DNA from 3 places in the Brumicola blandensis genome. Region 3 is predicted to be linked to each of the others. Evidence: predicted binding sites of a transcription regulator. Region 3 holds the regulator's gene; each other region holds the start of a gene.
What was found. The regulator FNR, encoded in region 3, switches genes on or off when oxygen is low (the NO sensors DNR and NnrR bind a similar motif). The targets are predictions, from matches to a motif close to TTGATCTAGATCAA.

Region 1 (7,547 bases), 240 kb from region 3:
TATTAGTGAAGAAAATGCCTAAAAAGCACCTTGCTGCTCCTGAAGAAGATGGCAAAACATTACAAGCGTGGATAGATGAACAAGGTAAAGGTGATAGTGCAATTGCTGTTGCGCTCCTAGACCGAATCTAAGACTTTTCAAACCATATTGAAAACCAGTTCAACATGGTAGGCGGAGGAAACTTTGCCTTTAAGGTGACTCTAACGAGTCACCTTTTTTATTTCTAGTTATTTCTAAATAATAGTCATCTATGGCTTAATGACCACTTTCCCCTTCACTTTTCTATCCGTCACTTTATTGATAGCTGCAATAGCGTTTTCTAATGAAAAGCGTTCATCAACAACCACTTTAATCTTACCCTGAACATACCATGTCAGTAACTCTTTCATATTTGCCATGAAGTCCTGTGGTTGATGCTGAGTGAAGGAACCCCAGAATACGCCAAGTACTGCAAATCCTTTAACCAATGCTAAATTCACTGGGAATTTTGGAATCTCTCCCCCTGCAAAACCAATCACGAGTAATCGACCATTCCATGCCATACTGCGACTGCAGGTATGAAACATATCACCGCCGACACATTCATAAACCACGTCAGCGCCCTTGCCATTCGTGTGCTCTTTTATGGCTGCTTTCAAATCTTCATTACTATAGTTGATGCAAATATCGGCACCATTTTGTTTGGCTACTTCACACTTGTCATCCGTTGAACAAACAGCAATCACCTTCGCTCCCATGATCTTCCCAATTTGGACAGCTGCCAAGCCAGTGCCACCAGCAGCACCTGTTACCACGAGTACATCATCAGCGCTAAGTTGTGCACGTTGCTTCAAAGCGTGGTGGGCTGTTGCGTGGGCAGTCACGAGGGCTGATGCCTCGTCCAAGGGTATACCATCTGGAATGGGTATCGTATGAGAGGCAGGCAAAGCAACTTGTTCCGCATAGCCGCCTAACATACAAAGCCCGATAACATTTTGTCCTACTTTCAAGTGCGGAACGCCTTCACCTACTTCGGCTACGGTTCCTGCAACCTCACTACCCGGAATAAAAGGTAGCTCAGGTTTCATTTGATACAAGCCCTGAACGAGTAAACTGTCAGGAAAGTTAACGCCGGCTGCCTCTACATTGATGACAACCTGCCCTTTCTCTGCGCTAGGTGCTGGTACATCGGTAAACTCCAACTGTTCTACTGGCGCAAATTCTTTACAAACAATCGCTTTCATATTAGTTCCCTTCTTTTGTTGCGCTTAGCGCTAATTGAGATAACGGCTTCAACAATGCTTCTAGTTCCAAGGCTTTTGGATTTGACGCATTGCCATCCTTTGCTCTTTTCACTACCCCTTGAACGATAGAGAACAGTCTAAAGAAACTAAACACAATGTAAAACTGCCAATTCGGAATATCAGCAATTCCCATTCTTTCGCAGTATTTTTCAAGGTATTCTTTTTCGCTCATTATGCCAAGCTCAGCTCGATTAACACCGCCTAAACCAGGCACGTTACCCATATTAGCAGGAAGGCGAAGCTGCATACATTGGTAAGCAAGATCAGCATAAGGATGACCGAGTGTTGAGAGCTCCCAATCCAAGATGGCAATTAATGAATGGGTATTATTATCAAACACCATGTTATCGAGTCGGAAATCTCCATGTACAATCGCTGTTTTTCCATCATCTGGGACTAAGTTTTCGTCAAGCCACTGAATGAGTTGATCTGCATCTGAATTTTCTTCGGTTTTAGACGCATAATACTGCTTCGTCCAGCGGTCAAGTTGCCTCGCAAAATAGTTACCTGGTTTGCCAAAATCGCTCAACCCGACTTTTTCGGGATTAACCTGATGAAGCTCGCTCAAGGCTAAGTTCATCTGATCATAAATGGTCGCTCTTGCCGCATTATCCGTTCCTAGCTTTTTCAAGCTAGCATCCCAATAAATATCGCCATCAATAAATGACATGAGATAAAACTGGCTACCGATAACCTGCGGGTCAGAGCATAAATGGATCGCCCTTGGTACTGGCACAGCCGTAGTTTGAAGCGCCGCAATAATACGATACTCTCGATCCACAGCGTGCGCAGATTTTAGTAGTTTGCCTAAAGGCTGTCGCCTCAAAACAAATGTCCCTTCAGACGTCGTTAATTTGAATGTTGGGTTACTTTGGCCGCCCGAAAATTTCTCAATTTTACGCAGCTCACCTAAGTCTAAGCCCACACTTTGTACATAGTCTTGCAAAACGCCTATATCTGGCGTCGTTTCAAAAGACATCATTCTCAGCCTATTTTTTCAAAGTGCTTATTCAGCAGCCTGCTTCACTAGATTACGACCAAGTTGCATCATATGAACTTGATCAGGCCCATCAGCTAGCCTGATGGTTCGAGCGTATGCCAAGGTAGCACTGAGCACAGTGTCTTGTGATGTCCCCATAGCACCATGCATTTGTATTGCTTCATCTATTACTTCGCAAGCCATCTTAGGCGCTACAATCTTTATTGCAGCAATGATGTTTTTCGCTACCTTGTTGCCATATTTATCCATATGATCTGCTGCTTTCAGGGTCAGTAGCCTGGCTTGTTCAATCTTACAATACATGCTTGCAATGCCTTCTCTCACCGACTGTTGCTTACTTAAAGGTTGACCAAACGCTACTCTTTGTTCAACACGCTCACAAGCCATATCTAAGGCTCTTTGTGCACAACCTATCAAACGCATACAATGATGAATTCGGCCCGGACCGAGACGCCCTTGTGCAATTTCAAAACCCTTGCCTTCGCCGACCAATAAGTTTGATGCGGGCACTCTTACATTGTCGAACAATACTTCAGCATGACCAACAGGTTCATCTAAATAACCCATTGCAGACATAGGACGAACAACAGTTACTCCGGGCTGGTCAAGAGGCACAAGAATTTGAGATTGTTGCTGGTGTCTTGCCGCTTTCGGATCAGTTTTACCCATGACGACCATGATTTTACAATTCTCGTTCATCGCGCCACTGGTGTACCATTTGCGACCATTAATAACGTACTCTTCGCCATCACGAGTAATAGAAGTTTCGATATTAGTAGCATCTGATGATGCGACTTCTGGCTCAGTCATCGCGAATGCTGAACGGATCTCACCGTTTAACAATGGCTCTAACCATTGCTTCTTTTGTTCATCATTCCCATACTTTGCTAAGACTTCCATGTTGCCAGTATCGGGCGCGCTGCAGTTAAAAATTTCTGAGCTCCACAAAGACCGTCCCATTAGTTCGCATAAAGGCGCATATTCTAAGTTAGACAAACCCGCACCGTGAGGTAGATATTCTTCAGGTAGAAATAAATTCCAGAGACCAGCTTCCCTCGCCTTCGCTTTAAGTTCTTCCATTAAATCAGGCGTTTTCCAAGGTGACTGACCACTATGTACTAAGTCGTGATACTTTTCTTCGTTTGGATACACATGCTCTTGCATAAAAGCATCCAATTTTTCAATTCGAGCTTTAGTTTCTTCACTGTAATCAAAGTTCATATTTCTATCCTTTTTCACTCATCGTGTTTATATTCTGTCGCCCAGTTTCTGTGTACATAGCTAACTGTAGGTAATTAATGGGATATGCTCGGGTGTATCTAAATGCCCAACGTTATTAAAGCTACTGAGTTGAATCCCATCTTTGTTGAAGTAAAAATGGCTAACGCTGGTGTTCTTAATCTGTAAATTAAAATTCACTGTTTTATCGATACTCAAATCCAGCATATTCATCATCGTAATCGCAATAGCACCGCCAGAACTTGCTACCAGTACATGCTTAGCCTCAGAGGCGCATACATTATCAACAGCTTGTTTCACCCGACCGGTAAACTGCTCCCATGTTTCGGGTAATGCCCCTGGCAACTCACCTTTTGACCAAGCAAACATTGCAGCTTTGAGTAAGCGATAGAAAGCGGCTCTTGGCGCGTTACTCGCAGGCCTTTGTTCAGGAAATACTTTCAAATAGGCACTAACCACAGCATTGAAATCAAATTCATTCCAACCGGCATCTATCTCTTGAGCTAAACCGCAACTCAAGCCTTTTTGGATCCCGCTGGCAGTTTCCTTGTGTCGGAGCATATCGCCAGTAATGATGCTATCAAAACGAATATTCCGTTGAGCAAAGTACTCACCTAATAATTCTGATTGCTTGATACCCACATCACTTAGTTTGTCATAATCAGCAGCTCCAAAAGATGCTTGACCATGTCTCACTAAATATAACTGCCCCATAGGTCGTTTCCTTATCATTCATTATCAGCGCCAATCTTGCGCTTAAGTGCCGCACTAAAAAAACACTTATCGTTAACAAAATGTTATTTCCTTTGGGTTAATAAGTGTAATTGATTGTAGTGATATAGTCTGATTAGCGAATGATATGTGGGAAAACGCTGTTTGAGATCAATATTTGGGGGGACAATGATAGATATACTGCACCTAAATTCGTACTTAGCATAAAAGAAGAGTTTGCATGGCAGCCCTAGAATATTTTGACAAGAGCATTCTGAACAAATACAACACCGCAGGACCACGATACACTTCTTATCCTACGGCACTGTCGTTTCATGATGGCTTTACAGAAGATGAATTTGAATCCTTAATTGTCGAACAGTCTCAAGGTAAATCAAAACAGGCACTGTCTTTATATATTCACATCCCTTTCTGCCATTCGCTCTGTTATTACTGCGGATGCAATAAGATAGTGACGCGCCACAAGCATAAAGCCGATCAATATTTAGCGTTTCTGTTCAAAGAGATTGAACACCGTAGTCAACAATTTTCTGCCTTTCAAGTGTCACAAATCCACTTAGGTGGTGGCACCCCTAGCTTCTTAGATAAAACACAGCTGCAAACTTTGATAAACAAATTGAAGGCTTCATTTACCTTTTCTAACGAACTAGAAGCAGGCATTGAAGTTGACCCAAGACAAATTGAGTTAAGCTACGTTGATGATCTTGCCAGTGTTGGCTTTAACCGTTTAAGTATTGGTGTTCAGGATATCAACAAGCAAGTCCAAGAAAAAATAAATCGGGTACAAAGCACCGAGTTTATTTGTCAGTTAGTAGAGCGAGCGAAACAGTTTAATTTTCGTTCTATCAATTTGGATTTAATTTATGGCCTCCCTCTGCAAACCGCAGAAACCTTTATTGAAACACTGGAAAAGGTGATTGAGATTGACCCTGATCGCATTTCAATGTTCAGCTATGCTCATCTGCCATCGCAGTTTGCTGCACAACGGAAAATCAAAGATGAATGGCTACCTGACGCAGATAGTAAGTTCGACCTCCTTCGATTAGGCATCGACTACTTAACTAAAGCTAGCTATGTATTCATAGGCATGGATCACTTTGCGAAGCCCGATGATGAATTAAGCAAAGCGCTTAAAGCGGGTCACTTGCATAGAAACTTCCAAGGCTATACCCCTAAATCGCATTCAGCGCTGTTAGGCTTGGGCGTCAGCTCCATAAGTAGTATTCATTCGTTTTATGCGCAAAATGAAAAAGATCTTAAAAGTTACTATCAAGCTGTCGAGAGTCAGGGTTCTGCAATTATTAAAGGGCTTGCTCTTAACAATGATGATCAGATCAGAAGACATGTCATTCATAGCCTAATGTGTAACTTCGCATTGAATAAGCGAAGCATTGAAGATCGCTATAGTATTCATTTTGATGAGTATTTTTCTGACGCCTTACAAGACTTGCAAAGCTTTGTGAACGATCAGCTGGTGACAATAGACGAGCACTCTATTCAAATCGCAGATAGAGGAAGAATGTTGGTGCGAAACATTTGCATGAGCTTTGACCAGTATTTGTCTCAACCTGCTCATCAACTGCGCTATAGTCGCGTTATATAAATTCACAAAAAAAGACGACTCATCTGTTAAAGGTAAAGTCGTCTTTTGTTCTTACTCACTTTTCGTTTATATGGGTGAACCCGGCGGCAATTGTTTCACTGCAAAGCTTCCCAGCCAAACACCACTTTGCCAATAATGTTCAATATACTTCAAGAGCACTTTGCCTTCAGGCGATTTATCTTTCCTCTTCAACCACCCTTGGTAAGACAACAACTGCGCTTGCATTTGTAATTTAACATCGGGTGATAATTCATCTGACATCATGGTATCGAAGTAAATACTAAGTGCAGTCTGTCGAATACGCTGTTCTAAAGTATCGCTCGACTTCAGCTTGATCAGTTTTTCAAAGACGTTCTTCGTTACGGCCTCTACGCTAGGAATCGACTTATCAATACTATGCTGGTAGGCGAGCCTATTAAGCCTAATTGGCTCAAGAAGCATGTTAATTGAGTAACCAGCTGCGGCCTCTGCGGCACTAATTGGGTCAAATGCAATGCCCATGCGTCCTTTAAAGCTTTCTCGATTCCGGTTGCTACCGTAGGACTTAGGGTTAATTAAAGCACTGATCTCATTAGATAGGCGCAAATAGTCGGCACTAGCACTTTCAAGCATCAGGTCAAGGGCTTTGAACTGTTGCTCACCGCTTACAAAACTATTGCCCTTTAAGCTTTTACCCTGTTGTTTCACTTCATAATCGTAGTTCACACCGGAAATCTGCTTTACTAGAGCATCAAGCTGATAACGGTGAGAGTAATAAATAGGCACTAATCTTTCTTCTAGTGAAGATAAAGCCTCACCTAGTGGGAGTGAGTTTGCCCCGAAGTTTGCTAGCGCAACATTTCGGACCGCTGACATTCGCTCGAATTCTTTTATTGCGTTACTTCCATTATCCCATAGGTGACCATCTGCAGAGGCTCTTTTGGCGATACGGGCATCAGGATCAGACTTATACAAGAATCCTTTCTCTTGCGCCTTAGCAACAAGCTCTGCCAATGCTATCGCTTCATTTTGATTGTTTGTGAAATCTTGATAACCATAAGCAATTACAAACTTATCCCAATCGCCTATCCCTTTATCGTATGCATTTGCTAGGCTAATTTCACCATCAACAAGTTCAAACAGAGGGTGTGGGTAATCCATCACAGAAGCGCGATCGTTTTCGCTTGCTGCGAAGTTATGAGCGATACCTAAAGTATGTCCAACCTCGTGTGCAGATAACTGACGGATGCGGTCGAGTGCCATATTAAGTTGTGGTGAGGTATCTGGCTTATCTTCAGTAAACGGACTAGTCATGCCCAGAGCAATGAGAAAATCTTGTCTTACTCGGAGAGAACCTAAAGTGACATGCCCCTTGATAATCTCACCTGTTCTAGGGTCAATGACTGAACTACCATATGACCACCCTCTTGTTGCTCGATGCACCCATTGGATAACGTTGTAACGAACATCCATCGGATCGGCATCTTCAGGTAATACCTTTACTTGAAAGGCATTTTTATAACCGGCTGCGGTAAATGCCTGATCCCACCATAGTGCGCCCTCTTTCAGAGCTGTCATAACCGGCTCAGGAATACCCGGGTCAAGGTAATAGACAATCGGCTCGATTGCTTCGCTATGTTGTGCTTCGGGGTCTTTTTTCGCTAAACGGTGGCGAGGGATAAACTTGCGTTCCATGTCAGCGTCAATCGGC
Region 2 (7,547 bases), on a different contig from region 3:
CGTCGATAGTCTTGGTGGTCGTGCCAAGGCACCCACATCGTTTTGATAAAGTCGCCCAGCTATGTTTAGCAACTGGCTTTACTACAGTGCGCGTATCTGAGCTAGAGTTGATGGGGGAACTTAGCAACATGCCCGATATTGTCCTGGTCGATACGATGGGTATGTTGAATGCATTTTACAGTTTCTCTACATTTGCCTTCGTGGGTGGAAGTTTTGTAAACAAGGGGGGGCATAACGCTCTTGAACCATCAGTATATGGTGTCCCAAGTGTGATGGGGCCAAGCATTTTTAATAACCCAGTTATTTGCGAAACCTTAGCCTCCTCAGGAGGTTTGGCGTTGATTAATACACCTGATGAGATGACCAGTATTTTAAGTGCATGGTTGACAGATAACGAGGCTAGAAAGGCTGCTGGCTCGGCTTGCCAAGAGATTGTTACAAAGAATGCCGGGGCAGTGAAAAATACCTTAGCGTTTATTCAGCAGGTTTACCCATGATAAAAACGGCGCAGTTTTTTCTGCCGATAAGCGCTCTCGAAACATAAAAAAGGCCATATCATGTTAGATTATATGGCCTTCTATTTTCGCTGGATGAGACTATCGCTCGGTGACTATCGCACGATGAGCCTGATGGCTATTCTTCGGACGTCACAGGAAATCCACGATCTCGCATCAGAGCTTCAACCTTCGCATCTCGCCCTCTAAACATACGATAGGCTTCAGCTGGGTCCATTGCGTTTCTGACAGAGAATAAGTACTTAACTAAACGTGCACCAACTTCTTCATCGTAAAAGCCGCCTGGTGCTTCTGCGAAGGCTTCTGCAGCATCCGATGTTAATACTTCTGCCCACATATACCCATAATAAGCTGACGCATAGCCTTCACTTGAAAAGATATGACCGAAATGAGTTGTTCTGTGACGCATAACAACTTCTTCTGGCATACCTAAACGGGTTAATTGTTCACGCTCAAAACTATCAGGCTCAATCTTAGCTGGATCGGTTGTGTGATACAGCAAATCCATAATGGCAGAAGACATGTACTCTGTCGTTTTAAAGCCTTCATTGAAGGTTGAGGCGTTCTTAATTTTAGCAACTAATTCCTGAGGAATCGGCTCACCCGTTTTGTAGTGCACTAGGTATGTATTGATGACTTCATCTGTGGTCAACCAACGCTCTAACAATTGTGATTGGAATTCAGTGTAGTCACGCACACCAGAGTGCGAAGTGGGGTACTTCACGTCGGCAGATAAGAAATGTAAGGCATGACCAAATTCATGGAAATACGTCTCTGCGTCATCCCAAGAGATCAGTGTTGGTTCACCATCCGCACCTTTCACGAAGTTTGAATTGTTCGAAGACAGTACGGTTTTCTCTCCGTCGAAGGTAGTGTAGCTACGATAGGTCGTTGCCCATGCACCCGAGCGTTTACCTTGTCTTGCAAATGGGTCTAGGTACCACAATCCAACTAAATTACCGCTTGTTTTGTCTTTCACTTCCCATACTTTCACGTCTGGATGAAATACAGGTACTTTACCCTCATCCACTGGCGTAAACTCAAAGTTGAATAGGCGGCCGGCAACATAAAACATCGCTTCGCGCAGTTTGTCTAGTTGCAAGTATTGTTTCACTTCGTCAGAGTCGAGTGAGTATTTGTCTTTTCTCACTTTTTCAGCGTAGAAGCGATAATCCCAAGGCTCGATGGTAATATCAGCACCTTCCGCGTCAGCGATAGCTTGCATATCTGCAACTTCTTCTTCGACACGTGCGATAGCTGCAGGCCAGACTTTTTCCATTAAGGCCATTGCGCGTTCTGGTGTTTTAGCCATGCGGTCTTCCAGACGCCATTGCGCATAGTTATCATAGCCTAGTAACTTAATTCGTTCGTGGCGTAGCGCTAAGATTTGTTTGATTAACTCATTGTTGTCAAACTGATCACCGTTGTCTCCACGACTGTAATAGGTGCGCCATACTTTTTCTCTTAACTCTCGATTCTCAGAGTAAGTTAAGAAGGGGTCCATCGATGAGCGTGTATTGGTAATCGCGTATTTACCTACTTCACCGCGGCTCTCAGCCATACCTGCTGAAGCTTTTACGAATGATTCTGGAAGCCCAGCCAATTGGTCTTCACTCAAATATAGAACGTAGTTTTCTTCATCGGCAAGAATGTTACTTGAAAATTGTGTTTGCAATGACGCAAGCTCTTGGTTTATCTCGGCGTACCGCTTTTTGTCTTCCGCGTTCAAGGTTGCCCCGTTTCTGGCAAAACCATTATAAGTTAACCAAGTCACTCGTTGTTCTTCAGTACCGAGTGCTTTTAACTCGTCGCTTTCGTAAACCGCTTTTACGCGTTCAAATAACTTTTCGTTTTGGGTGATTTTCGAAGAAAATGCGCTGATGACCGGCACCATTTCTTTTTGTATCTCTCTGAACTCAGGCGAGGATATGTTCGAACTCCATATGCCCCAGTACGTGAACACTCGGCCAAGCTCGTCGCCTGCTCGCTCCATCGCGACAATCGTGTTTTCGAAAGTGGGTGGCTCAGGGTTGTTCGCGATCGCATCAATTTCAGCGAGATTCAATTCCATGCCTTTCTCTAGAGCAGGTTTCAAATCGGCCAAAGACATGCTTTCAAAAGCGGGTACGCCACCATAAGGGCCAGCAAATTGTTCTAAAAGTACGTTCTCAATACTTTGTTGTTCGATGATTTCGGGTTTGGCTTGCTCTGTAGGTTGTTCTGAGCAGCCGGCAAGTGATAAAGCCATCGCTATTGCAGATAGGCTTAGTAGCACTTTCTTCATGTCGTTTTCCTTTTTACTTATTTGAGATGGATAGAATCTGATGCTCTATTTTCATTTGTCGCCTCAATAGTAGGCATACCGCGTTTGTAACGCAAGTATTCAGGCCATGCTAGTTGAGGCGATTGTTATGCAAAAACAACAGTTTTGTTTTGATGAATGATGACGCGATCTTGCAGGTGATATCGGATACCATTGGCTAATGCGTTGACTTCACAACGTTTCCCTTTTCTCACCATATCTAAGGAGCTGTCGCTATGACTAATACGCAGTACTTCTTGTTCAATGATTGGACCTTCATCTAAGTCTGTAGTTACGTAGTGGCATGTCGCTCCGATCAGTTTTACACCTCTCTCGTAGGCTTGTTGATAAGGCTTGGCGCCAGCAAACGAAGGTAAGAAACTATGATGAATATTAATCGCTTTACCGGCTAGCTTCTGACATAAATAATCGGGAACTATCTGCATAAAACGCGCGAGTACGGTTAGGTCAATTTGATAATGGTCGAGCAGTCTTTCGATTTCAGCGAACGCCACTTTTTTATCGCTAAAATCAATATAATGAAAGGGGACTTTGTACCAATCGGCATATTCGCGCATCTTTTCATGGTTAGCAATAATACAGGGGATGTCACACTGCAACTCACCAGTATGCCAGCGATGCAGTACGTCGATTAAACAATGGGACTCTTTGCTCGCTAGCAAAGCAACTTTCGCTTTAGTGTCTGAATTATTAAGGGTCCAACGCATATCGTACGCTTGCGCTATTTTGCTAAAAGCGTCGACAAACGCTTTGTGGCTGAGTTGAACCGAATCAGCTTCAATCTCATGGCGCATAAAAAAGCGTTGTAACTGCAAATCTGTATGATGGTTGGCCTCGAGAATATTCGCACCATGGTCAGTGAGAAATTGTGATACTGCTGCGACGAGTCCAGTTTGGTCAGGACAATCAATCACCAAACGGTAAGTGTTTTGCACATTTACTCCTTTTTTTTCAAACAATCATTCACCTTATACCACCGAGTATAACGCCGCTAAAGCGCCCATGAACAGGTATTTTTAAAACTATGCACAAAGTGAATGGAATATGCCGATTGCGCCTTAAGTTGATGATCTACATCAAGCTATTTTACTGTTTTAAAACTGGATAGACCAAAGTCTCATTTTTGTCATGTATTGTATGTATTATAAACAATCATCTCATCTATTATGGTGTGCATGAAAAGGGAGGTGGATTCACCTGCCTTGTCGAAGTCGGCCTAGAAAGGTCTCGGAAACATAGCTAGCAATAACAAAACAGGAAATGGATATGACTAGAGTAGCATTAGTAACAGGCGGGACTCGTGGTATAGGCGAAGCAATTTGTACAACATTAGCCAATAAAGGATACAAAGTTATTGCGAACTATGGCGGAAATGACGTGAAGGCGGCTGAATTTAGCGAGCGCACCGGCATTCCCGCAGTAAAATTCGACGTGTCAGATTTTACAGCAACGGCAGCCGCTATTGAAAAAATCGAAAATGATTACGGGCATATCGATATTCTAGTGAATAATGCAGGGATTACGCGCGACGGGACAATGCACAGAATGAGTTTTGAACAATGGGATGCTGTTATTCAAACTAACTTAGCATCTTGTTTTAATACTTGCCGAGCGGTGATTGACGGAATGAGAGAACGTCAGTTTGGTCGCATCATAAACGTAGGCTCTGTAAACGGCCAAGCCGGTCAGTACGGTCAAGTGAACTACGCTGCTGCTAAATCGGGTATTCACGGCTTTACCAAAGCACTAGCCCTTGAGGGCGCTGGTAAAGGCATTACCGTGAATGCGATTGCGCCTGGTTATGTCGACACTGATATGGTGCGAGCGGTGCCTGAGGACGTATTAGCTAAAATCATAAAGACAATCCCAGTTGGGCGTCTAGGTAAACCTGAAGATATTGCTAACAGCGTGGCTTTTTTAGTTGATGACGAATCCGGTTTTATTACAGGCTCAACCTTGTCTATCAATGGTGGTCAACACATGTACTAAGCCTACTTGGCTTGTATAGAGACCCATCTGAACAGAAGAGAGGCCATTTATGGCCTCTTTTTTATGCACATATAACCAAGTGCCGATAAAGTCTATTGGGTGTTCATGATAGCAGTGTAGGTTTCCTTCGATGGAAAACCATCGGCAACCAAACCATGTTTAGCTTGGAACTGACTGATACCTGAGCGTGTCGCAGGACCAATAATGCCGTCAGCCCCGCCGACATCAATCCCAAGCGCGTTCAATTTTCGTTGCATATTTGCCATTTGTGAAACGCTGTAGCTAGGTAAGTCAGGGAGTGCTTTACTCAGCTCATCGTTACCCAAAATACGGTTTGCCAATTGACCCACTGCAATGCCGTAGAACTCAGAATTATTCCATCGCAGAATGACATCGAAGTTATGATATACCAAAAATGCAGGACCCTGATGGCCAGCGGGAATGATGAGTTTTGAGGGTATCGATGATTCCCCTAAGCTCTGGCCATTTGTTTTAGTCAGTGCCATTGCGGTCCAATGTGAGATTTCTTTCTTATCGCTTCCTAGCGTTGAATAATCAAATGCTTCTGGAAGTGTGACCTCTCTTCCCCAGCGCAGGCCAGGCTTCCAACCTAAGTTAGCGAGGAAGTTTGCGGCTGATGCTAGGGCGTCTTTTTCACTGTTCCAAAGGTCGATTTTTCCATCATCATCGCCATCGATGGCATATTTCATATACGCAGTCGGCATGAACTGAGTATGGCCCATTGCACCTGCCCATGAACCGATCATCTGTTCTTTATTGAGTGATTCGCGTTCCATCAGTTTCAATGCCAATATCAACTCACCGGTAAAGTATTCGCTTCTGCGAGGATCACAGGCGAGTGTTGCCAGGGAGTCTAGTGTAGACATCTTACCTTTGTAATTGCCAAAATTTGTTTCCAATCCCCAAAAGGCTAACAAATAATGACCTGGAATGCCGAATCGACGCGTCAACTCTTTTAGAAATTCATCGTGTTCTTTGAGTGCGGCTTTGCCTTTATCAATGCGCCAGTCGTTTACACGCTTGCTATAGTAACTCGGAAACGTCTGCACAAACTCAGGCTGATTTCGATCGTATTCAAGTACTTTTGGAATTTGTTTAAGTCTAGGGATTTCAGTTTGGATTAAATTAACACTGACCCCTTTTTCTTCTGCAGTGATGGCCAGTGTTTCTTTGCATTGTTCGAAGTCTATCGCTTCTGCGTTCTCATCGACGATAGTTTGTGCCATTGCGCCAAAACTAGACAGGCTGATTGCATTGGCGACGATGAAAATAGATAGGTAGTATTGAAGAGATTTATTGATGTTTTTCGTCATTCCTTTGGTCCACTGTGATTATGATTTGTATGAGGAGATATTGGTTCTCGAATCGGGTTTCAGCTTGTTTATGTGATAACTACCAATGACAATAAATTATCAGTAATTACCTTTTGTGACCATCAAAAAACAAAAAAGTGCATCACCCTATTTGGTAATGCACTGCTTTTACGAATTTTTATTGTTAATGAGCAAAGTAAATTCCTATTCCTTAACTCGTATTTCGCGTGAGCCTAGGAGTATTTATCGATAAATTCAGTGACGAGGGGACGAATGTTCTTTCGATACATCGAACCACTAAAAATACCGTAGTGCCCTGCTCCGGGTTGTAAATGATGTTTGCGCTTGTCTTTTGGTACATTAGTGCATAAATCTTGTGCCGCTTCAGTTTGGCCAATACCACAAATATCATCGTCAGCGCCTTCCACTGTCAGTAGTGCTGTATCTCTAATCGCACCAAAGTTGACGGGCTTACCTGCATAGGTAATTGTATTATTCGCTAATTCATTGTTCTTGAATACGCGTTCAATCGTTTCTAGGTAAAACTCTGCAGGCATATCGAGAACTGCCATGTATTCATCATAAAACGCTCTAAAACGATCTGCGTCTTCTTTTTCGCCAAACAACAGGTTTTGAAAATACATTTGATGCTTTTTCATGTGTGTTTGTTTGTTCATCGAAATAAAGCCGCCGAGTTGCATAAAGCCCGGATACACTTGACGGCCCTCACCAGGATAGCCTACTGGCACTTTCATAATGGCAACATTTTTGAACCATGTCATTGGGCGCTCATGTGAAAACTCATTCACTCGTGTTGGATTCTTTGTCGTGTCAATTGGCCCTGCCATCAATGTTAAGGATTTGGGCGTATTTGGATTTTTTTCTTCAGCCATCACTGCAGTGGCGATTAATGCTTGCACCGTCGGTTGGCAGATAGCAATCATGTGCGAGTTATCACCTAAATGGTTTAGGAACTCGATAAGGTAGCTTACATAGCAGTCGAAGGAGAAAGGGCCCGCTTCTAGAGGTACTTCACGAGCATCTAGCCAATCAGTAATATACACTTCATGTTCAGGCAGCAAAGCTTCAACCGTTCCTTTAAGCAGTGTGGCGTGATGCCCTGAAAGAGGCGCGACTAATAGCACTTTGTCTTTTGCAACCTGACCACTGCGATTGAAATGAATCAAGTTGCAAAAGGGTAGGTTCATAACGACTTCTTCATTGACGCTAATTGTTTTACCGTCTACGTCGACAGAATCTATGTTAAATCCGAGTTTGTCATAGCGCTGAGTCACTCTAATTGCTGTCTCTAGAGTAGCGCTGGCAATGCGGCCAGTCCAAGTATATGAAAAAGGATTGCTTGGGTGAGAGACAATGTCATTCATT
Region 3 (7,547 bases):
TTGTCATTAGTTACGCGACAGACGGAAGTGATAGTTTAGTCATTGATGACTATTACAAAGAAGGGAAAACAATCAATTCACGCTTAGATAAAATACAGGCAGCCAAGGAGCTAGAAATAAAAACGTTATTCAATATTGAAGATGGCATCATCTCAGTTGAGTTTGTTTCAGGCCTACCTAGCACGCTAGAAGCATTGAAGTTGGATTTTTTCCATGTAACGCAGGAAGAGAAAGATTTTCATGTGTTATTGAGCGCTGATGCAAATGGTATCTACAGAGCTTCCACAGACGCTGATTATCAAGGTAAATGGCGAGTTCGATTAACGCCTTTAGATGAAGCTTGGAAAGTACAACAAAATGTAAATCTACCGGCACGTTCTCCTATCAAACTAGAGCCTTAGTCAACGAACATGAGCATCAATATTCCAGAAGGCGGCTGCTTTCACTGCGGTCTACCCAATCTTGAAGGCAACAAATACCCTGTTACGATTCTAGGTGTGAGTCATTCAATGTGTTGTCCAGGTTGCCAAGCTGTGGCTTCTTCAATTGTCGATAACGGGCTAGAAAGCTACTACGAATTTAGAACAGAGCCAGCAGCTCGTGGCGATGCAGCCTTAGATAATACCTTGGCTAAGTTAGCGGTTTATGATGAACCCGAATTACAAGAAGAATTCGTTTTTGATATTGGAACAGATAAAGAAATTCAACTCACCGTTGAAGGCATTACTTGCGCCGCTTGTGGTTGGTTAATAGAAAAGCAATTAGCTAAAACAAAGGGAATAAAGCAGGTATCTGTCAATGTTGGTGCTCGCAGAGCAATGGTCATTTGGGACAACAACGTTCTAAAACTTTCCCAAGTGTTAAGACAATTAAAAACAATCGGTTATGAATCCTTGCCGTTCCAAGCTGATAGCCATGAAGCTTCTTATCAACGAGAACAAAAAAGTTTTTTGAAAAAAGTAGGTCTGTCGGGCTTGATGACAATGCAAGTTATGATGTTAGCAATGGGTCAGTATTTCGACTTATTCGGTAATATCGATGCGGAAACAACTAAATATTTCAATTGGATAAGCTTAGTCCTTACGACTCCTGTGGTGTTATATGCAGGCAGTGTATTTTATCTCAGCGCAATGAAAGCAATTATGGCGCGAACGGTGAATATGGATATCCCGGTAACAATAGCTATTTTAGCAACCTATATCGCTGGTTTCTTTACGGTGAATAAACCGAATGCAGAGGTTTATTTTGAGTCTATTTGCATGTTCATCTTTTTCTTGTTGATTAGTCGTTTTTTGGAACATCGATCTAGACACAAAGCAACGCAGATATCTTCAAACATGTTAAAGCATATCCCGGTTACTGCCAATTTGTGGACAGGCAAAGAGGCACGCTCCGTACTAGCAAAACAACTCAAAGTTGACGACCTCGTTTTGGTCAAGGCTGGTGAGATTATTCCAGTCGACGGATTCATTGTTGAGGGGAAAGCCCTACTAGATGAATCAATGCTTACCGGTGAGTTTGAGCCCGTAACAAAACAAGTTAACGACCCCGTGTTTGGCGGTACCATTAATCAAAATGGCGCTATCAAGTTGAAGGTAAGTAAAACCCTCAAACATGCAATGGTGAATCAAATACTTAGATTGCAAGAAACTGCCCTATCAAGTAAGCCCAAAGTGGCTCTCATTGCGGATAAACTGAGTCGTTACTTTGTGGTAGCTGTTTTAACGATTTCAGCACTTACCTATGCATTTTGGGCTTACCAAGGCAATGAGCACGCCTTTTGGATTACGATATCGGTACTTGTCGCAACCTGCCCGTGTGCACTAGGCTTGGCGACGCCATCTGCCCTTACATGCGCAATGGCTAGGTTAAACAAGCAAGGTATTTTGCTTAAACGAGCTGACGCTCTTGAGCAGCTTACTGAAGTTACCGACATTGTATTTGATAAAACAGGTACATTAACCCATGGTGAATTCACAATAGACAAGTCTTGGTTTGCTGATAACGAATCAGCGTCAATCGATAAATATCGAAGCATCGCAAAAAGTATAGAGTTGCAGTCTGAGCACCCTATTGCTAAGGCATTCGGATCATTAGAAACGCAGACTGATTTATTCGCCGTGGATGATTTGCAAGTAGTCATAGGTAAAGGCTTAAATTGTAAAATTGGAAAAAATCAATACCATATCGGCTCTCCGAATTACATTCTAGGGAAGATTCCGGCCGAAGCGCTCAGTGAACAACAACGAAATGAACTTCAGGGGGCAAACGTACTCCTGAGTGAAAACGACACACTTGTCTCAGCATTCTGGTTAAGAGATAAGTTAAAAGAAGATGTGGTAGACGTCATCAAAGCCTTAGCTCCCTACGAGCAAACAATATTAAGTGGTGATACCTTACAGAATGTGACACATGTCGCTAACAGCCTAAATATTAAAAATACCGTGGCTGAACAAGCACCTGAACAAAAACTGATGTACATAAAACAACTTCAAGCAAATGGGCGCAGTGTATTAATGCTGGGTGATGGTATTAATGATGCACCTGTTTTAGCAGTGTCAGATGTTAGCGTCGCGGTGGGAAATGCATCTGATCTGGCTAAAAATGCGGCTGATGTTATTTTATTGAATCAAGACTTAGCCTCTCTATTACATGTCATCAATATGGCCAAACGTACTAAGCGAAAGATTAAGCAGAATATTGCGTGGGCGCTGTCATACAACATACTTGTATTACCTTTTGCCATTGGTGGATTTCTAACACCTTGGATGGCGGCTCTAGGGATGTCGATAAGTTCTATTATAGTGGTGTATAATTCCACGCGTTTAATGCGCAACAGCTAGGAAGAAGCCGTGAGTATCATTTATGTATTGATCCCATTAGCCATTATCATCGTCGGAATTGCTATCGGTGTATTCTTTTGGGCAGTAAAAAGTAATCAGTTTGAAGACTTAGATCGTCAAGGGTACAGCATTCTATTTGATGACGATATCAAGTCAGAAAGTGCTGAAAAGACGAATGACGCAGCGGATAGCAACGCGAACGAACAACAGGCTGAATTAGCTAAAGACAAAAAAGAACCAAAGCGTTGAATCCCGATTTCAATCTATTAAGTGCATTTTTAATTGGGCTTGCTGGGGGGGTACACTGCATAGGCATGTGTGGCGGTATTGCTAGTGCTTTCACCTTTGCTATTCCGAAAAACGTTTCACAACTCACCTATATCTGTGCCTACAACATTGGTCGTATATTGAGTTATACCGCAGCTGGCGCGTTAACAGGGTATATTGGCAGCATAATAAGCACCAGTGCGAATAACGCGTTCCCAATATTTCAAATAATTAGCATCGTGTTTATGGTGTTGCTGGCACTTTATATCAGTGATTGGTACAAAGGCCTTTCAGCACTAGAACGCCTGGGAAGCCATCTTTGGCGACATATTTCCCCGATTGGTAAAAAGCTTATCCCATTTAAAAACCCATTATACACAATAGCTTACGGGATGATTTGGGGTTGGCTGCCTTGTGGTTTAGTCTACTCCATGCTCAGTTGGTCATTGGCAAGCGAAAGTGTTTATCAAGGCGCTTCGATGATGTTGTTCTTTGGCTTGGGGACGCTACCTGCGGTCATGGCAACTAGCCTTGGTGCAGGTTTCTTACTGCCCATTTTTCAACATAAATACACTCGAAAAATGATTGCTATTCTACTACTTGCGTTTTCTTTGATCTTGACCTACGACCTTGTTACAGGTAATAATTGATCTGAAAATCATCAAAAAGAGTAAGTCATGGCAAAAGGTCCAGAACTCTCAATTCACTGCCAAAGTTGTAGCTTTAGTCATTTGTGTTTACCGGTTAGTTTAAACAAAAATGAACTTGATACCTTGGACGATATCATTGAGCGAAAAAAACCCCTTCATAAAAACGATAAATTAGTCCGTTATGGTGACAAATTCCATTCATTATATGCCGTACGTTCAGGTTCATTTAAATCTTATGTTAGTGATAAAGACGGTGTTGAGCAGATTATTGGGTTCCACTTCCCTGGCGATATTATCGGATTCGACGCATTGAAAGACGATAAGCATGGCAGTTATACCCAAGCGTTAGAAACTGCAATGGTGTGCGAACTGCCTTACGAGACCTTAGATGAGATGTCAGTCAGATTTCCAAAACTAAGACAACAAATCATGCGTTTCATGAGTGCTGAAATCAAACACGACCACGATTTGATGATGTTACTCAGTAAAAGAAGCGCAGAAGAGCGTCTTCTTCACTTTTTAAGTCACTTATCTCAGCGATTTGAAGAACGAGGCTTTTCCGCCAAGCAATTCAATTTATCGATGACGCGTAATGAAATTGGTAATTATTTGGGCTTGACGGTTGAGACTATTAGCCGCTTGCTAACCCGATTCCAAAAAGAAGATCTGATTAAGGTTGATGGCAAGTTAATCACTATTAGTGATTTCGACGGCATAAAGCAACGCCTTCCCGATATGGAAATAAACTTTACCCAAGTTTGTTAAGTTTATTATTCGCAAACTTGATCTGGGGCAATGTGGTTACTAGCACATTGCCCATAAATATCTACAATATACATAGATAACAACGTTCTGGAGAACACTATGTTTACTTGTAGCAAAATTTTAGCTGTCATTGACCCAAGCACAAAACAACAACCTTCACTCAATCGAGCTATTTTCCTTGCTGAAAAAACCGGTGCTAGCGTCGTTGCCCTATCCTCAATTTACGATAAGTCATATGACATGGCCGCGATCCTCACAAGCGACGAACGCTACGAAATGAAACAGGCAATGTTAGAACATGAATCGCTTAACCTAACTGCCCTGCTAAAGGAACTAACTACTGACGTTAACATTAGCACCAAGATTAAATGGCAAAAGAAGTTGCATGAATCCGTGGTGGAAACTTGCCAGGAAGAATCATGTGACCTGATTGTGAAATCCACTAAGAAGCATGGCATGTTAGCATCTAGTATTTTCACACCGAATGATTGGCATATTTTGCGCAACGCGCCTGTTGATGTGCTTTTGGTCAAAGATCATGAATGGACAAATAATGGTAAAGTCCTTGCTTCTATTGGTGTTTCAGCTAAAGATGATCAGCATATAAGCTTGAGTGATAAAATCGCTGAAACAGGAAATGAGCTAGCTAAATTGACGAACTCAACACTTCACTTGGCCAATTCTTATGCTGGCGCGCCTGTGCACATTGCCGTGGAAGTCCCGAATTTTGCGCCAGAAGTTTACAATCGTTCAGTACAAGAAAGACATACGAATAAGTTGAATGAGCTAGCCACGACTCATTCCCTTCAGGATGCTACGATGCATGTACTAGAGGGCTTGCCTGAAGATGTTATTCCTAAGCTAAGTAATGAACTGGACGCAGATTTACTGATAATAGGATCTGTTGGGCGAAGAGGTATTTCAGCAGCCCTGTTGGGGAATACTGCAGAAATGATTATCGATGCGGTTAATTGTGACACGCTCATCATAAAGCCATAAACAAACACCCTCGTTTTTACACAAAACCAAAGAGATGCCTAAATCGGGCATCTCTTTTCATTCCTTGTTTGCTTACCCAGACAACAAGCTTTAAAATGTGCGCCAAAGATTAGGTATGCGAGCATCATCCATACTTTTATAGGTCGGCACATTCACAGGCATACACAGTGGTTCAAACTTCAAACTTACCTAAGCAAAAATATAACAATGACAAACTCGTAAAGCGCATTCGCAGAAATGTGGGCAAAGCGATAGCAGACTATCAGATGATTGAAGATGGTGATGTTGTTATGGCTGCCATTAGTGGTGGCAAGGACAGCTTTGTGATGTTGGACATTTTGCTTAGTTTACAGCAATCAGCCCCGATTAATTTTGAGGTTATCGCCGTTAACTTGGACCAAAAGCAACCCGGTTTTCCAGAGGATATTCTACCGAGTTATTTGGAACAGAAAAATATTCCTTATTATATTATCGATAAAGACACCTACTCTGTTGTTAAGTCCAAAATAGAAGATGGAAAAACCACATGTGGATTGTGTTCACGTTTAAGGCGCGGAAGTTTATATTCCTTCGCTGAAAAAATTGGCGCGACTAAAATCGCCTTGGGTCATCACATGGATGATATGGTGGAAACAACCTTTTTAAACATGTTCTATGGTGCCAAGCTAAAATCCATGCCACCAAAGCTCTTATCAGATGATAAGCGCAACATCGTCATTCGCCCTCTAGCCTACTGCCGCGAGAAAGATATCGCTTCACTGGCTGCAATTCGAGAGTACCCTATCATTCCATGCAACCTTTGTGGTTCACAAGAAAACTTGCAACGTCAAAACGTGAAAGCAATGTTGAATGAATGGGATAGACAAACGCCTGGCAGAGTCGAGAATATCTTTAATGCTACAAAGAGCATTATCCCGAGCCAATTGGCTGATACCGACTTATTTGACTTCAAGGGGCTGCAAATAGACCGCAGTTCCGAACGTAAAGCGTATGACTTCAATAGTGAAGAAGTCTCTTCGACTAACATAGATGAATCTTTAGTGATTCAAATAGCAAACTTGTAAAAGGAATTTCATGAAAATTGGACTTGCATTAGGTGCAGGAGCAGCCAGAGGTTGGGCCCATATTGGGGTTATTCGCGCGTTACAGCGTGCCGGCATACAAATTGATGTCATCGCCGGATGTTCAATTGGGGCCTACGTAGGGGCTGCCTATGCCAGTGGTAAGTTAGACGAACTTGAAGCATGGGCAAACACCTTAACCGAATGGCAAGTTTTTAGATTACTGGGTGTTGGCTTTAAGCGTGGTGGTTTAGCAAGTGGTCAAAAAGTATTCGACAAACTTAAAGATGAGTTTTGTGCTGAACGCTTTGATGAGATGAATATACCATTTGCTTGCGTATCAACAGATTTGTACTCTGGGAAAGAAGTTGTCTTTAATCAAGGTGAACTTGGTGATTCTATTCAAGCTTCCTGCGCAATCCCTGCTCTATTCAGCCCAGTTCACCACCAAGGCCGCTGGTTAGTTGACGGCGCCGTCGTTAACCCTGTTCCGGTGAATCAATGCCGACAGCTAGGTGCTGATTTTGTGATAGCAGTAAATCTCAGTGCTGATTTTCGTCCTAGATTGATAGAAACATGTGAAAAAGAACATGAAGAGAATCAAAAGCGTACTGATGATTTACTCGATCGCGCTAGTGAAGGCTTTATGAAGAAGTGGTTTTCTCCGGAGCCTAAACCAAACAAGGCGACGCCTCCTGGTATTGTCAGTGTTATGAGTAGTTCGCTGGAAATCTTGCAAGCACGTGTGACACGATCTAGGTTAGCAGGCGAGCCACCTGACATTTTAATTGAACCACAGCTGAGAGATGTAGGCATCCTCGAGTTTCATAGAGCGATTGAAGTAGCAGAGAAAGGGAGTCAGGCGGTTGAAAGACTATCCGAACAGCTACTTTATCAATTAGGCATGGACAAAGTAGCTGCTGGTTTAAAAGAGAAGCACTAGAAGGTCTATTTTAACAGGA

Region 1: a site for FNR is predicted at 4,395-4,408, ahead of hemN (oxygen-independent coproporphyrinogen III oxidase). Genes of this name have one in related genera too.
Region 2: a site for FNR is predicted at 3,905-3,918, ahead of phbB (acetoacetyl-CoA reductase). Genes of this name have one in related genera too.

What each region holds. Positions count from the first base shown of each region.
Region 1 is NZ_JAVRIE010000001.1:398,609-406,155, reverse strand. Features, by position in the region: gene RM544_RS01710 (DUF3718 domain-containing protein) at 1-131, shown strand, start outside; gene RM544_RS01705 (NADPH:quinone oxidoreductase family protein) at 249-1,223, opposite strand; gene RM544_RS01700 (phosphotransferase family protein) at 1,225-2,262, opposite strand; gene RM544_RS01695 (acyl-CoA dehydrogenase family protein) at 2,290-3,504, opposite strand; gene RM544_RS01690 (histidine phosphatase family protein) at 3,565-4,236, opposite strand; gene hemN (oxygen-independent coproporphyrinogen III oxidase) at 4,475-5,857, shown strand; gene RM544_RS01680 (zinc-dependent metalloprotease) at 5,924-7,547, opposite strand, start outside.
Region 2 is NZ_JAVRIE010000002.1:403,030-410,576, forward strand. Features, by position in the region: gene RM544_RS07000 (3-deoxy-D-manno-octulosonic acid transferase) at 1-497, shown strand, start outside; gene RM544_RS07005 (M3 family metallopeptidase) at 634-2,799, opposite strand; gene purU (formyltetrahydrofolate deformylase) at 2,925-3,773, opposite strand; gene phbB (acetoacetyl-CoA reductase) at 4,105-4,827, shown strand; gene RM544_RS07020 (lytic murein transglycosylase) at 4,920-6,161, opposite strand; gene RM544_RS07025 (polyhydroxyalkanoate depolymerase) at 6,395-7,547, opposite strand, start outside.
Region 3 is NZ_JAVRIE010000001.1:638,755-646,301, reverse strand. Features, by position in the region: gene RM544_RS02820 (FixH family protein) at 1-401, shown strand, start outside; gene RM544_RS02815 (heavy metal translocating P-type ATPase) at 411-2,843, shown strand; gene ccoS (cbb3-type cytochrome oxidase assembly protein CcoS) at 2,853-3,092, shown strand; gene RM544_RS02805 (sulfite exporter TauE/SafE family protein) at 3,089-3,760, shown strand; gene fnr (fumarate/nitrate reduction transcriptional regulator Fnr) at 3,788-4,525, shown strand; gene uspE (universal stress protein UspE) at 4,625-5,524, shown strand; gene ttcA (tRNA 2-thiocytidine(32) synthetase TtcA) at 5,692-6,588, shown strand; gene rssA (patatin-like phospholipase RssA) at 6,599-7,528, shown strand.